One region of the Streptomyces sp. NPDC039424 genome, then DNA from elsewhere that is predicted to be linked to it. Evidence: riboswitches for the same ligand, from Rfam matches in the RefSeq annotation. Region 1 holds a riboswitch; each other region holds the start of a gene.
The links. Region 1 has a riboswitch for cyclic di-AMP ahead of ACZ7L0_RS14335 (M23 family metallopeptidase). Riboswitches for the same ligand answer to the same signal wherever they lie in the genome.
Positions count from the first base shown of each region.

Region 2: another riboswitch for cyclic di-AMP. It lies ahead of ACZ7L0_RS34145 (transglycosylase SLT domain-containing protein); the one in region 1 lies ahead of ACZ7L0_RS14335 (M23 family metallopeptidase).
Region 3: another riboswitch for cyclic di-AMP. It lies ahead of ACZ7L0_RS01165 (M23 family metallopeptidase); the one in region 1 lies ahead of ACZ7L0_RS14335 (M23 family metallopeptidase).

Region 1 covers NZ_JBVKAI010000005.1:18,994-23,844, forward strand. The annotation lists gene ACZ7L0_RS14325 (PrsW family intramembrane metalloprotease) at 1-1,089, shown strand, start outside; gene ACZ7L0_RS14330 (aldo/keto reductase) at 1,138-2,082, opposite strand; gene ACZ7L0_RS14335 (M23 family metallopeptidase) at 2,191-3,222, opposite strand; cyclic di-AMP (ydaO/yuaA leader) riboswitch at 3,234-3,402, opposite strand; tRNA gene ACZ7L0_RS14340 (tRNA-Met) at 3,639-3,712, opposite strand; gene ACZ7L0_RS14345 (dihydrofolate reductase family protein) at 3,805-4,851, opposite strand, start outside.
Region 2 covers NZ_JBVKAI010000019.1:7,028-11,878, reverse strand. The annotation lists gene ACZ7L0_RS34155 (NAD(P)-binding domain-containing protein) at 1-364, shown strand, start outside; gene ACZ7L0_RS34150 (HAD family hydrolase) at 559-1,365, shown strand; gene ACZ7L0_RS34145 (transglycosylase SLT domain-containing protein) at 1,395-1,883, opposite strand; cyclic di-AMP (ydaO/yuaA leader) riboswitch at 1,887-2,059, opposite strand; gene ACZ7L0_RS34140 (polyprenyl synthetase family protein) at 2,583-3,593, shown strand; gene ACZ7L0_RS34135 (LolA family protein) at 3,832-4,851, shown strand, end outside.
Region 3 covers NZ_JBVKAI010000001.1:231,827-236,677, reverse strand. The annotation lists gene ACZ7L0_RS01170 (alpha-galactosidase) at 1-866, shown strand, start outside; cyclic di-AMP (ydaO/yuaA leader) riboswitch at 1,174-1,332, shown strand; gene ACZ7L0_RS01165 (M23 family metallopeptidase) at 1,337-2,272, shown strand; gene ACZ7L0_RS01160 (SGNH/GDSL hydrolase family protein) at 2,525-3,310, shown strand; gene ACZ7L0_RS01155 (TetR/AcrR family transcriptional regulator) at 3,426-4,040, opposite strand; gene ACZ7L0_RS01150 (glutamate dehydrogenase) at 4,095-4,851, opposite strand, start outside.

The DNA of each region.
Region 1 (4,851 bases):
GACCGGGTCGAACCCGGGCCCTGGCGGAACATGGTCTTCGCCTTCGCCTGGGGCGCCTGCGCCGCGGCGCTGATAGCCATCGTCGCCAACAGCTTCGCCACCCGGTGGATAGCCACGGCCACCGCCGACCCGTCCGGCGCCGACACCCTCGGCGCGACGGTCATAGCGCCCGTCGTGGAGGAGTCCGCCAAGGCCGCCGCCGTCCTGCTCGTCTTCCTCTTCCGCAGACGGGACTTCACCGGGATCGTGGACGGCGTGGTGATAGCCGGGGTCACCGCCACCGGGTTCGCCTTCACCGAGAACATCCTCTACCTCGGAACCGCCTTCGGTACCGACCAGCTCAGCGGCGACCGCGGCATCGCCTCCGTCACCGCAGCGACCTTCTTCGTGCGCGTCATCATGTCCCCGTTCGCGCACCCGCTGTTCACCGTCCTGACCGGCATCGGCTTCGGCATCGCCGCGCTCTCGGCCGACCGGCAGCACGTGCGGCGCGTCCTGGTGCCGCTCGGCGGGCTGCTGCTCGCGATGAGCATGCACGCGTTCTGGAACGGCTCCTCGACCTTCGGCGAGTACGGCTTCTTCGCCGTGTACGGGACCTTCATGGTGCCCGCGTTCGGCCTGCTGACCTGGCTGGTGATCTGGACGCGGCAGCGCGAGCTGCGGACCGTGCGCGAGGAGCTGCCGGCCTATGTCCTCGCCGGGTGGCTGGGTCCGGGCGAGCCGTTCGCGCTGGGCTCGATGCGGGCGCGGCGGCTGGCCCGCGACTACGCCCGCCACCACCTCGGCAGGCCCGCGGCACGCGCCGTGGAGCAGTACGAGGCCTATGCGACGTCCCTGGCGTTCCTGCGGCACCGGGGGCGGCGCGGGCGGGCGGGCGCCGACTTCGTCGTACGGGAGCAGGAGTTGCTGCACGAGCTGTGGAGCCGCCGGCAGGTGGCGCGGCCCGCGCTGGAGTACGCGGCGCGGACGTCGGCACCGGTGGTCCCGGCGCCCTGGCCGGTGTACGGGGTGCAGGGCGCGTACGGATACGGGTCCGGGTACGGGTATCCCTACGTCGCCCATCCGGCGTACAACCCGTACCGAACCTAGGCGTCGCGGGGCAGGCGGGACTTTGCGGACACGGCCTAGGGCCTGGTCCTACGCCGACGCCTCGGTGAGCCTCTTCAGCTCCTCCTGGGTGAGCTCCAGCTCCGCCACCCCGAGCAGGGCCGGCAGCTGGTCCACCGTGCGGGCCGAGGCGAGGGGGGCGGCGACCGTCGGCTGGGCGGCGAGCCAGGCGAGGGCCACGGTGGCGACCGGGACGGCGTGCGCGGCGGCGATCTCGTCCAGGGCGGCGAGGACCCGCCTGCCGCGCTCGGACTCCAGGTGCTTGGCGGCACCGGCCGCCCGGGTGCTGTCCACGGTCGTACCGGGGCGGTATTTGCCCGTGAGGAAGCCGGAGGCGAGGGAGAAGTAGGGGACGACCGCGAGGCCGGCGCGGGTGGCGACGTCGCGCAGGGGGCCCTCGTAGGTGTCGCGCGAGACGAGGTTGTAGTGCGGCTGGAGCGCCACGTACCGGGCGAAGCCCTCGCACTCGGAGAAGTCCAGGGACTCCTGGAGTCGCTCCGGCGTGATGTTGGAGGCGGCGATGTGCCGGACCTTGCCCGCCCGGACCAGCCCGTCGAGCGCCCCGATGATCTCCTCGACGGGGACTTCGGTCTTGTCGAAGTGGGTGTAGTACAGGTCGATGTGATCGGTGCCGAGGCGGCGCAGGGAGGCGTCGGCCGCGGCCCTGATGTTGTCGGCGGTCAGACCCGGGTACTTGGGGTGCTGGCTGACCTTGGTGGCGATGACGACGTCGGAGCGGTTGCCGCGGGCCTTCACCCAGTTGCCGATGATGGTCTCGGACTCGCCGCCCTCGTTGCCCTCGACCCACGCCGAGTAGGAGTCGGCGGTGTCGAGGAAGTTGCCGCCGGCCGCCGCGTAGGCGTCGAGGACGGCGAAGGACTGCGCCTGGTCGGCGGTCCAGCCGAAGACGTTGCCGCCGAGGGAGAGCGGGAAGACCTGGAGGTCGGAGGAGCCGAGTTTGCGGGGAGAAGTCATGCCTTGATTCAACGACCGAACCGGTGGCAGGCATTCCGCATACGGGGAAACCGGCAGCCCTGACGTCGGGGGGTTGTCGTCAAGGCCGCCAGGGACCGGAGGTGGGGGTCAGGGGGTGAGGCCCTTGCCGCGCAGCCACGCCATCGGGTCGATGCCGGTGGGCTGGCCGCCGGGGTGGACCTCGAGGTGGAGGTGCGGGCCGGTGACGTTGCCGGTGGCGCCGACGCGGCCGATGACCTCACCGGTGCCGACCTTCTGACCGGCCTTGACGTTGATCGAGGACTGGTGGCAGAACCACAGCTCGGTGCCGTCGTCGAGGGTGAGGATCGTGCGGTAGCCGTAGGAACCGGCCCAGCCCGCCTCGGTGATCGTGCCGCTGTGGACGGCCTTGATCAGCGTGCCGGTCGGCGCGGCGAAGTCGAGGCCGGTGTGGTACCCGGAGGACCACATGGCGCCGGCCTGGCCGAAGGTCGAGGTGATCGTGTACGAGGAGGTCGGCAGCGTGTACTGCTTGGCCAGCTTGGCGAGGCGGTCGGCCTCGGCCTGCTTCTCGGCGGCGTCCTCCGCCTTCTCCTTGGCGGCGGCGGCCTTGGCGGCGGCCTCCTTCTCCGCCTTGGCGGCCGCCTCGGCGGACTGCTTCTCGGCGGCGGCCATGGCGCGGGCGGTGGCCTTGCCGGCGACCTGGCTCTGCTGCAGCTCGGCCTGGGCCATGATCCGGCTGCGCAGTGCCTCGCCGGCGTCGGTGGTGCCCTCGTCGGTGCCGGCGGAGGCCACGCCGACGTGGGTCAGGGTGGCCGCCTCGGCCTTGGCGCCGCCGGCGTCGTCGCTCAGCAGGGAGCTGACGGACGCCATGTCGGGCAGGGAGATGGAGACCGGCGGCTTGCCGGTGTTGGCGCTGGCCATACCGCCCGCGCCGACGGCGGCTATGACACCGACGCCGAGGACGGTGGAGCTGCGGGCGAGTCCGCCGCCGCGCTGCTTGCTGACGCGGTGCCGGCCGCGTACCGGGGGGAGGGACTCCTCGGTGGGGTTCCACTCCTCCCAGGGGCCCTCGTCGGTGCGGTACTCGCCGTAGCCGAAGGTCTCGGTGCGCTGGCTCGGCACGAACGGGGCGGTGGGGGCAGGCCGGTTTGACGCCACGCGGGCGTGCTCCTTTCCTTCCGTATCGCCTACCGGGTTAGCTGACGGGTTCGGAGCGGGAAGGTCTCCTACGCGCGTATATCTCTCGTGGACTCAACGTGAGTTCACGATGGTGTACGCGTGATTCACCCCAAGGTGGTGGTTCCCCGGTTCCCTCGCGGGATTCGGCAGTGCGCACGGAGCCGTCTCGGGTGACGGCTGGGACGACCGCGCTGCGTTATCGAACGTTAATAGACCTACCTGTCAGTTTCCAAGCTGTTCCACTTGATCATTAACGTTTTCACAGGGGACCTTACCGGCCATCACCGGTGAAAACCGGGCGAGTTGACTGCTTCGCGCGCCAGGGGGCGGAGGCCGCCGGGGGAAAACACTCAGGGCCGGGATCCATGTACTGGATCCCGGCCCTGAGCCTTCAGTAGCGGGGACAGGATTTGAACCTGCGACCTCTGGGTTATGAGCCCAGCGAGCTACCGAGCTGCTCCACCCCGCGTCGTTGTGACTCCAGTGTACGCCATGCGCAGGACAGCTCGTACACGGGTTTTCGACCTGCGGTTTTCCGCCCGTGCCCGCACGTGCTCGCGGTCAGCTCGGCAGGTGCCGGTTCGGCTCCTTCGCCGCGGCCTCGTACTCCGGCAGGACGACCACGTCCACGCCGCCGGCCGCCAGCAGCCCGCTCCCGTCGGCCCCGGCGACGAACGTGTCCGGCTCCCGCCATGCCGTGACCACTCTGCGTACTCCCGCGTCGAGGATCAGCCGGGCGCACGGCGCGGGCCGGGAGGTCCGGCGGGCGCACGGTTCGAGGCTGCTGTACACCGTGGCGTCGGCCAGCCGGGGGTCGCCGGCCGGGATCTTGGCCAGCGCCGCCTCCTCCGCGTGGACCACGGGATCGCCCCCCTCCCGCGAGTGACCGCGCGCGAGCTCCGTCCCGTCGGCGGCCACCACCACCGCCCCCACGCTGAACGCCGTCTCGGAGGGCGGGCACAGCGCCGCCAGCTCGCAGGCGATCCGCAGCCAGTGGCGGTCGGCAGCGGCGGCCGCGGCGCCGGTGCCGGGCGCGGTGGGCTCGTAGCGCATCAGGACGACGTCCTCGATGCGCCGCGCCTCCAGCAGCCGCAGCCGTCCGGCCTGGTAGCCCCCGGGCCCGAAGAGGCGGGGCGCGGCCGGGTCGCCGACGAGCAGGGGGGCCAGGACCAGGTGCAGCTCGTCGGCCAGGCCCTGCCGCAGCAGCTGCGTGTGGATGGTTCCGCCGCCCTCGACCATCAGGCGCCGCACCCCGCGCACCGCGTACAGATGATCGAGTACGGCCGGCCAGTCGAGGTCGGCGCCCAGCGGGACGACGTCGGTCGCGAGGCGCCGTGCGCGGGCCCGCTCGGCGCCCTCGTCGGTCGTGTAGAGGACCTTCTCGCCGCCCGTGTGCCAGAAGTTCGCGTCCGGGTCCAGGTCGCCGGAGCCGCTGACGGTGACCTTGAGGGGGTACTCGGCCTGCCCTGCGGCGAGCCTGGCCGCCCGCCGCTCGGGCGAGTTGACCAGCAGCCGCGGATTGTCGGCGCGGATGGTGCCGGCGCCGACCAGGATCGCGTCCACGGACGCCCGTACCTCGTCGACCCGGTCGAAGTCGGCCGGGCTGGA
Region 2 (4,851 bases), on a different contig from region 1:
CAAGGTCGAGGTGACGGAGGTCGAGCGGGTGGTCGGCGCGGACGCCTGCGACGGCAGCCCCGTCCTCACCGTCCGCGCCCCCGCCGGTCACACCATCCGGCTCCCCGCCGACCATGTGATCGCGGCCACCGGCTACCGCGTGGACCTCGCGGCCATGGACTTCCTCGGCCACGAACTGCGCACCCGGCTCGCCGTCAGCCGGGGCACGCCCCGCCTGGGCGCGGGATACGTCTCGTCCATCCCCGGCCTGTACTTCACCGGCCTTCCGGCGGCGTCGTCGTACGGCCCGGTGATGCGCTTCGTCTGCGGCACCGGGTTCGCCTCCCCCCGCCTGACGAAACACCTGGCGGCGGCCCACCACTGAGCCACCCTGCCCGGGCTCCGCCCACACCCAGGAAGGCCCGGGCCACCCCAGCCACCAGCCCGCTCGATGTCCTCACCGTCTCGGTCGCCAACGTGTTCAACCGCCCCCACACCACCATCAAGGAGCCCGCGGGCACCACTTGGGGCTGAGAACGGGGGTGAGTCGTGGGGGCGCGGGGTCCGTATTCTCTGATCATGGCCGCACCCCCCGCATATTCACTCGTCGCAACCGACCTCGACGGAACGCTCCTGCGCGGCGACGACACCCTCTCCGACCGCTCCCTCGCCGCCCTCGCGCGGGCCGGGGAAGCGGGGGCCCGGCACCTCGTGGTGACCGGGCGCCCGGCACCCCGGGTACGGCCGCTGCTGGACGACCTCGGTTGCACGGGGCTCGCGGTGTGCGGCCAGGGCGCGCAGGTGTACGACGCCGGAGCCGACCGCCTGCTCTGGTCGATCACCCTGGACCGGGAGCTGGCGGAGACCGCGCTCGGCAAGATCGAGGCCGAGGTGGGGGAGGTGTACGCGGCCGTCGACCAGGACGGTGTGGACGGGCTCACGCTCATCGAGCCCGGCTACCTGATGCCCCACCCGACGCTCCCCGCCGTACGGGTCGAGCGGCGCGCCGACCTGTGGCGCGAGCCGATCAGCAAGGTCCTGCTGCGCCATCACGCCCTGTCCGACGACGAGTTGGCGGCCACGGCCCGTTCGGTCGTGGGGTCGCTGGCGACGGTCACCATGTCGGGGCCCGGGACCGTCGAGCTCCAGCCGTGCGGGGTCACCAAGGCGACCGGGCTGGCGCTGGCCGCCGAGCATCTCGGGCTGAGCGCCGAACGGGCCGTCGCCTTCGGGGACATGCCCAACGACATCCCGATGTTCGACTGGGCCGCCCACGGTGTGGCGATGGCCAACGCCCACCCCGAACTGAAGGCGGTGGCCGACGAGATCACCACATCGAACGAGGACGACGGCATCGCCGTCGTCCTCGAAAGACTCTTCCCCTGACAGGGCCCTGAGGGGCCCTGCGGGTCAGGTCAGTACGCGCCGAACACGTTGTCGATCGAGCCGTAGCGGTGGGCGGCGTAGTTGCAGGCGGCCGTGATGTTCGCGACCGGGTCGTAGATGTTCCACGACGTACCGGCCACGTGGTAGGCGCGGAACGTCGGGTCGATGACCTGCAGCAGGCCCTTGGACGGGATGCCGGCGGCGGCGTTGGAGTCCCAGAGGTTGATGGCGTACTGGTTGCCCGACGACTCGCGGATCACGTTGCGGTAGATGCCGTAGTACGTACCCGGGATGCCCTTCTGGGCCATGACCGCGAGGGACTGGCGGATCCAGCCGTCGAGGTTGTTCGAGTACGTGACCGCGCCGGCGGTGGCCGCGGTGGGGGCGGTGGTGGGGGCCGCGGAGGCGCTGGTCGCGCCGATCAGCGGGAGGGCGAGCACGGCGGCGCCGGTGGTGGCGGCGGCGAGCTTGCGAGCGAGGCGGGCGAAGGGGGCACGGTGCTGAGCGGCAGCAGACATGGCGAAGTTCCTCTCCGTCGCCTGCGAGGTGAGCTGTCGGGTGCGGGCTGGGAGGTGCCCGGCCGTGCCGCCCGAAGGCGACACGACTTAACCCCGAGCCGTTCCGGGACGACGGATGCCGTCCGGACCGGCGACTTACCTGGTTCCCCCGCTCCTGCCGTACGCGAATGAGTTCGTCGAGTGGGTGCGATGGGCGGCGGCAGGATTCGGCGTTCCGCCCGGCGGACCGGAACGTATGCGAGAGCACATGTCCGGAACAAGTGCCAGATGCATACCTCGTCCTAGTTGACCTTGTTCTGGGGCGTATGAGGCACTTGATCCTTTGCGTCTGCCAAGCCTCAACTGGCCAGTGGTGAAAGGTGGAACACCGGGCGGGTCGGTGGGATGCGCCGAACCGGTGACGTGACCCAATTCACGGAATAGCAATAGCGGCAAATAGGGCATGAGGGACGCCGCATTGGGTAAGTGCATCGGGCGTGCAGGTGAGGGTCGATGAGGGTCGAGCTGCTCCAAGCGGCGCAGTCGCGTCGTACTTCCTGGTAAGTCGATAAATATCCACCCTTATCGACCGATCGAAAACATAACGGTGGGCGCCCTCGGTGATCGAAAGCTGACCGGATACGCTGACTCGAGTGAGGGCAGCGACCTATCGACAAACCGCGTAATCGCCAGCAGACACCAGCAGACAGGAGACCCCTCGTGACCGTCGTCGGGCCATTCGGGCTGAGCGTGCGGGACCAGGCTCTGGAAGCCGATGTCCAGGCCGGACTGGCGGCTGTCGAGGAGGGCCTGCTCGAAGCCACCAAGAGTGAGGTCCCCTTCATCACCGAGGCCGCGCAGCACCTCGTACGCGCGGGCGGGAAGCGGTTCCGGCCGCTGCTCGTGATGCTCGCGGCGCAGTTCGGGGACCCGTACGCGCCCGGGATCGTGCCCTCGGCCGTAGTCGTCGAGCTCACCCACCTCGCCACGCTGTACCACGACGACGTCATGGACGAGGCGGCCGTGCGCCGCGGGGTGGAGAGCGCGAACACCCGCTGGGGCAACTCGGTCGCCGTCCTCACCGGCGACTTCCTCTTCGCCCGCGCCTCGCAGATCCTCGCCGACCTCGGCCCCGAGGCCGTACGGGTGCAGGCCGTGGCGTTCGAGCGGCTGGTCACCGGGCAGATCCTGGAGACGGCCGGGCCGCAGGACGGCCGGGACCCGGTCGAGCACTACCTGGACGTGCTCGGCGGCAAGACCGGCTCGCTGGTGGCGGTCTCCTGCCGCTTCGGCGCGATGATGTCCGGGGCCGACGAGACCGTGGTCGACGTGCTGACCCAGTACGGCGAGCGGCTCGGCGTCGCCTTCCAGCTCGCGGACGACGTGCTGGACATCGCCTCCGACTCCCACGAGTCCGGCAAGACCCCCGGGACCGACCTGCGCGAGGGCATCCCCACCCTGCCCGTGCTGCGCCTCAGGGAGCGGGCGGCACGGCTGGGACTGCCCGAGGACATCGCCCTGTGCGACCTCCTCGACTCCGACCTCACCGACGACGCCCGGCACGCCGAGGCCCTGGCCGGCCTGCGCGCCCACCCGGCGCTGGAGCAGGCTCGCCGCGACACCGTGCGGTACGCGGAGGACGCCCGGGCGGCGCTGGCCCCGCTGCGCGAGTGCGACGCCAAGGCCGCGCTCATCCAGCTCTGCGACGCGGTGGTCCACCGGGCGGGCTAGCCACCCCCGTGCCGGTCCCCCCGCCCCGTCCCCTACGGGTCGGTGGAGCTTCCGCCCCTCCGTGTCATACCGCAGGCGTACGTGGAGTTGGCTCCCGGGTCTGACGATTCCTCACGGCCGATTTGGTCAGATGGAAACCACGGAAATCACCACTCCTCACCGATTCGGGTGAGAATGGCGGCACAAGGGTGGGACGAGTGTGAGGACAGCCGCCGCCGACGACGGAGGTAAGGCACACATGGCACCGTACGAATCCGACGAGAGCACGCACGCCGCGGAGGCCGAGGACCCGCGCGCCGGACGCCGCAGGGCGGCCCGGTACGCCGTCCCGGTCGCGGTGGTGGGCGTGGCGGCGGCGACGATCGGGCTGGTCCCGGCACTCGCCGACTCCGGGGACCCCGACCTGCCGAAGATCAGCGCACAGCAGCTCATCGAAAAGATCGCCAAGTCCGACGTGCAGCAGCTGTCCGGCACGGTGAAGGTCAGCACCGACCTGGGCCTGCCGGACCTGGGCGGCCTGGAGAGCGGCCTGCTGTCCGGCGCGGCCCAGGGCGGCGACGGATCGTCGGCGGACCCGACGTCCAAGCTCACCGAGCTGCTCTCGGGCACCCACACCCTGCGCGTGGCGGCCGACGGACCGGACCGGCAGAAGGTCTCGCTGATCGAGCGCGCCGCCGAGTACAGCCTCATACACGACGGCAAGGACGTGTGGGGCTACGACAGCAAGTCCAACGAGGTGTACCACGGCACCGCCGAGCAGAGCGGCAAGGAGCGGGAGAAGACGCCCGCCACACCGAAGGACTTCGCCGACGAGGCCCTGAAGTCCGTCGACGACACCACCTCCGTGACCGTCGACGGCACCGCTCAGGTCGCCGGCCGGGACGCCTACAAGCTGCTGATCAAGCCGAAGCAGTCCGGCACCACGGTCGGCGCGATCAGCATCGCCGTGGACGCGAGGACCGGGCTGCCGCTGAAGTTCACCCTGACCCCGGCGAGCGGCGGCGCGGCCGTGGTCGACGCGGGCTTCACCCAGGTCAGCTTCACCAGGCCGGCCGCCTCGACCTTCGACTTCACCCCGCCCAAGGGCGCGAAGGTCACGGAGGAGGACCACGAGGACAAGGCGCCGCGCGGCGCCGCCCCGAAGTCCGAGGAGGACCTCTTCAAGGGCCTGGAGGGCTTCGACGTCCTGGGCAAGGGCTGGAACTCGGTCGCGGCCCTCGACACCGGTGAGAAGGCGGGGATGCCCTCCGCCTCCGGC
Region 3 (4,851 bases), on a different contig from region 1:
GACGAAAGCGGACGGAATTCCGCAATCAGCTCGTCCTCAACCTGGCCCGTGAGGACGTCCAGGAGTACCTCTGGCGGCAACTCGACGGTCTCCTGTCCAACGCCCCGGTCGACTACGTGAAGTGGGACTTCAACCGCTGCTTCACCGACGCGGGCTGGCCCGGCGAGCCGTACCCGCAGCGGCTGTGGGTGGACCACGTCCACGCCCTGTACGCGCTGCTCGACCGGCTGCGGGCGGCCCACCCGGGCGTGGCCTTCGAGTCCTGCTCGGGCGGCGGCGGCCGGATCGACCTCGGCGTGATGAGCCGTACGGACCAGGTGTGGACCTCCGACAACACCGACCCGCTGGACCGGCTCGCCATCCAGCACGGCTTCAGCCAGATCCACCCCGCGCGGACCATGGCCGCCTGGGTCACCGACAGTCCGAACACCCAGCTCAACGGCCGGGTCAGCACCCTGCGCTTCCGCTTCGTCAGCGCCATGGCCGGAGTCCTCGGCGTCGGCGGCGACCTCTCCGAGTGGACCGAGGAGGAGCTCACCGAGGCCCGGGAGTGGGTGGAGCTCTACAAGGAGATCCGTCCGGTCGTGCAGCGCGGCGAGCTCTACCGGCTGCGGCCCCCGGAGGGCGGGCTGAGCGCGTTGCAGTACGTCCTCGGGGACGAGGCGGTCGTCCTCGCCTGGCTCCAGGCACAGCGGTACGGCGAGCCGGTCCCGGCGCTGAGGCTCAGCGGCCTCGACCCCACGGCAGCGTACGAATGCCGCGAAACGGGCGAAGTTCACCGGGGTGCCGTCCTGCTGCACCACGGACTGCGCACCGGACTGCGCGGTGACTTCGATGCGACGGTTGTCCGTCTGCGTCGCATCTGAGTCTTCTGCCTGAATTAGCCCCTTCATCACAACTCGCCATGTAATAGCGGGACATGGGGGACGGGTGGGTGAGGAGCGTCATAGTGGTGACCGAGCGTCGCGCGTCATGTCCACGTAATTCGCAGGGTTTTCCTGGGAATTGAGGGCGCGAAGCCAGGGGGAATTCACGGAGGGTGACCGGGAATTCCCATAACGGATCAAGCGAAACACGGACAGAGGGAACCATCCGCTTGTCCCTGTGTGTCCTGCTCGCTTACGTTCGCCACCACTCCGGACGGACCGCCGAATCCTGCCGCCGCCCGGAACCCGCACACACTCACCCGTGCCCGGCAGGAGCGGGGGACCCACCAGGCACGACTGCCTGTTCCGGTCTCCGGAACAGGCTAGGGGTGAAGCCGCGCACCGCGCGGCCGGGCATCTCCAGCCCGAACCCGACAGCTCACCTCGCAGGCGCCGGAGAGGAACCCGTCATGCCCGCGAAGGGTAAGCACCGCCGTCCCAAGAACCGGCGTTTCACCCGCTCGATCGCCGTGGCCGGAACCGGCGGCGCCGCGCTGGCCCTGCCCCTCATGGGTGCCACCGGCGCCCATGCCGCCACCCCCGCCAAGGACTCGGCTCCCGAAAAGGCCGTCCAGGCCGTGCCGGTGGCCGAGAAGAAGACCTCCACCGCGCAGTCGGAAGTGCGCACCTACACGGTGAAGGCCGGCGACTACCTCTCCAGGATCGCCGACGAGCAGCACGTCAGCGGCGGCTGGCACCGGCTCTACGAGGACAACCGCGAGGCCGTCGGCAGCGACCCCTCACTGATCCACCCCGGCCTGAAGCTGAGCCTCGGCAAGAAGGCCGCGCCGACGAGCACCGAGTCCTCCGCTTCCACCGGCTCTTCGACCGCCTCGCGGGCCAAGTCGCCGTCCAAGCCCTCGTCGAAGCCGTCGGTGAAGTCCGACTCGCAGTCGGCGTCGCAGACCCGGTCCCGGTCGTCGTCCGGCGCCGCCACCGGCTTCACCCTCCCCGTGGCGAGCGCCGCCGTCGGCACCGGCTACCACGTGGCGGGCAGCATGTGGTCCAGCGGCTACCACACGGGCGTCGACTTCGTGGTCCCGACCGGCACCCCGCTCAAGGCCGTGGGCGCGGGCACGGTCGTCTCCGCGGGCTGGGGCGGCGCCTACGGCAACCAGGTCGTGATCAAGCTCGCCGACGGCTACTACGCCCAGTACGGCCACCTCTCCGCGCTCTCCGTCTCGGCCGGGCAGACCGTCTCCGCGGGCCAGCAGGTCGGCCTCTCCGGCGCGACCGGCAACGTGACCGGCCCGCACCTGCACTTCGAGATCCGCACCACGCCGAACTACGGCTCCGACGTGGACCCGGTCGCCTACCTGCGCTCGCACGGCGTCGCCGTCGCCTGACAGGCGGGCCATCAAGGCCACCGAAGGCCGGACCCCTGATCCCCGGGTCCGGCCTTCGGTGTGCCGACCGTCGGACCGTGGGAGCCATTTCCGGATCACCGGCTTCCGGGTGTGGCGTATTCCCGGATGACGCTTATTGGGGCAGTGGCTTATCTCACCGACCGTCAACCCCGTATTACGGTCGCGTAGGTCACATCGGAAGGTGAATCATGGTCCGACGTGGCAGACGATTCGAAGAATGACAACAGATCAGTGATCGGGTCGTACGTGGCGGTGGGGGACAGCTTCACCGAGGGCGTGGGCGACCCCGGCCCCGACGGGGCGTTCGTCGGCTGGGCCGACCGGTTCGCGGTACTGCTCGCGGACCGGCGGCCCGAGGGCGACTTCCGGTACGCGAACCTCGCGGTGCGCGGCAAACTGCTCGACCAGATCGTGGAGCACCAGGTCCCGCGGGCCGTCGAACTCGCCCCGGACCTGGTGTCCTTCTGCGCGGGCGGCAACGACATCATCCGGCCCGGCACCGACCCCGACGAGGTGGCCGAGCGCTTCGAGCGGTCGGTGGCGCGGCTCGTCTCCGTCGCCGGTACGGTCCTGGTGACGACCGGCTTCGACACCCGCGGTGTGCCCGTGCTCAAGCATCTGCGCGGCAAGATCGCCACGTACAACGGGCACGTCCGGGCCATCGCCGACCGGTACGGCTGTCCCGTGCTCGACCTGTGGTCCCTCAAGACGATCCAGGACCGGCGCGCCTGGGACCACGACCGGCTCCATCTCTCGCCCGACGGACACACGCGCGTGGCCCTGCGCGCCGGCCAGGTCCTCGGACTGGAGGTCCCGGCCGACCCGGAGCAGCCCTGGCCCCCGCTCCCGCCCCGCGGCACGCTCGACGTCCGCCGCGACGACGTCCACTGGGCCCGCGAGTACCTGGTCCCGTGGATCGGCCGCCGTCTGCGCGGCGAGTCCTCCGGTGACCATGTGACGGCCAAGGGGGCACTGTCCCCGGACGACATCAGGATGCGGATCGGAGTGGTGGCCTGAGCGGGTCCCCTCCGGGGGTCCGGCGTCTGTGCGTTCCCCGCCGACGGGGGGCGGGGAACGCACTCGGCCGGACGTGACCGGCCCAACGTGGGCCGCACCCGGTCACCCGCTCACCTCAGTCCTCCGCCACTGCCTCGCGGTCCAGGCCCAGTTCGCGGGCCAGTGCCTCGTCCACCCAGCGCTGGGCCCGGGAGCGGGGCACCGCGCCCGCGTACGAGGTCAGTTGGACGGCGAGACCGTCGAGGAGGGCCGTCAGGCGCAGGGCCGTTGCGGCCGGGTCCGGGCAGTGGAACTCGCCCGCGCCGCCCCCCTCGGCGATGACCTCGGTGAGCGCGGCCTTCCACTGCCTGTCCAGCTCCCGGGTGACCTCCCGCAGGGCGGGTTCGCGCAGCGCCACCGCCCAGCCCTCGATCCACAGCCGCCAGCCCTTGGCCTGACCGGTGGGCGCGTACCAGCGCACGGCGGCCCGCAACCGGCGCAGCGCGGTCGTACGGCGGCCCAGCAGCCCCCGCAGGTGCGCGAGGTCGCCCTCGGCGGCGTGCGTGAACGCGGCGGCGACCAGCTGTTCCTTGGTGGAGAAGTGGTAGAGGACGAGCGCGTTGCTCACACCGAGCGCCGAGGCCACGTCGGCGATCCGCACCGCCGCCACGCCCCGCGCCTCGATCTGCTCGACGGCGGCCCGCAGCAGTTCCTCCCGCCGCTCCGCCACGCTCAACCGCACTCTCGCCACGCGGTCACCCTAAACGGTCACCCGGGCGCGGCGGCGAAGCGCCCGGCCGCCCGGTCAGCGGTACCGGCCGAAGCGCTCCGCGATCACCGGCAGCCGGTCGGCCACCAGGGCGTGCGCGGCGGCCCGCGGGGTCGTCCCGTCGGCCTCCGCGCGGGCGAGCACCCGGTCGATCAGGGCCCGCATCGAGCGCCGGGTGTGCGCGAACGCCTCCCGCGCCTCGGGGCCGATGTCACCGAAGAGCGTCCACCACCACCAGGCGTTCGTACCGGAGTTGACCACCACGTCCGGCAGCACGGTCACCCCGCGCGCGGACAGCGCCTCCTCCGCGGCCGGGAGGACCGGCATATTGGCCGCCTCGGCGATCCAGCGGGCGGTGACACGGTCCTGGTTGGCGGTGTCGATCGCGTACGACACCGCCGCCGGCACCAGCACCTCGGCGTCGGCGGACAGCCACGCGTCGCCCGGGAGTTCACGGTCGCCGGGGCGCAGCACGGCCCGGTCCACGGTGCCGTACGCGTCCCGGGCGGCCAGCAGCGCCTCGACGTCGAGACCGGCCGGGTTGGCGACGGTGCCCTTGATGTCCGCGACGGCCACGATCCGCAGACCCGCGCGGGCCAGGAAGCGCGCCGTGGCCCCGCCCATGGTGCCCAGCCCCTGCACCGCCACCCGCGTCCCCGCGTGGGGCACCCCGGCCCGGTCCAGGGCCGCGAGCACCGACTCGGCCACCCCGCAGCCGCCGACCAGCTCGTCCAGGCCGATGCCGTCCACCTCCAGGGCGAAGGCGTCCGCGAGCCGCCGCCGGGCCGCGGCC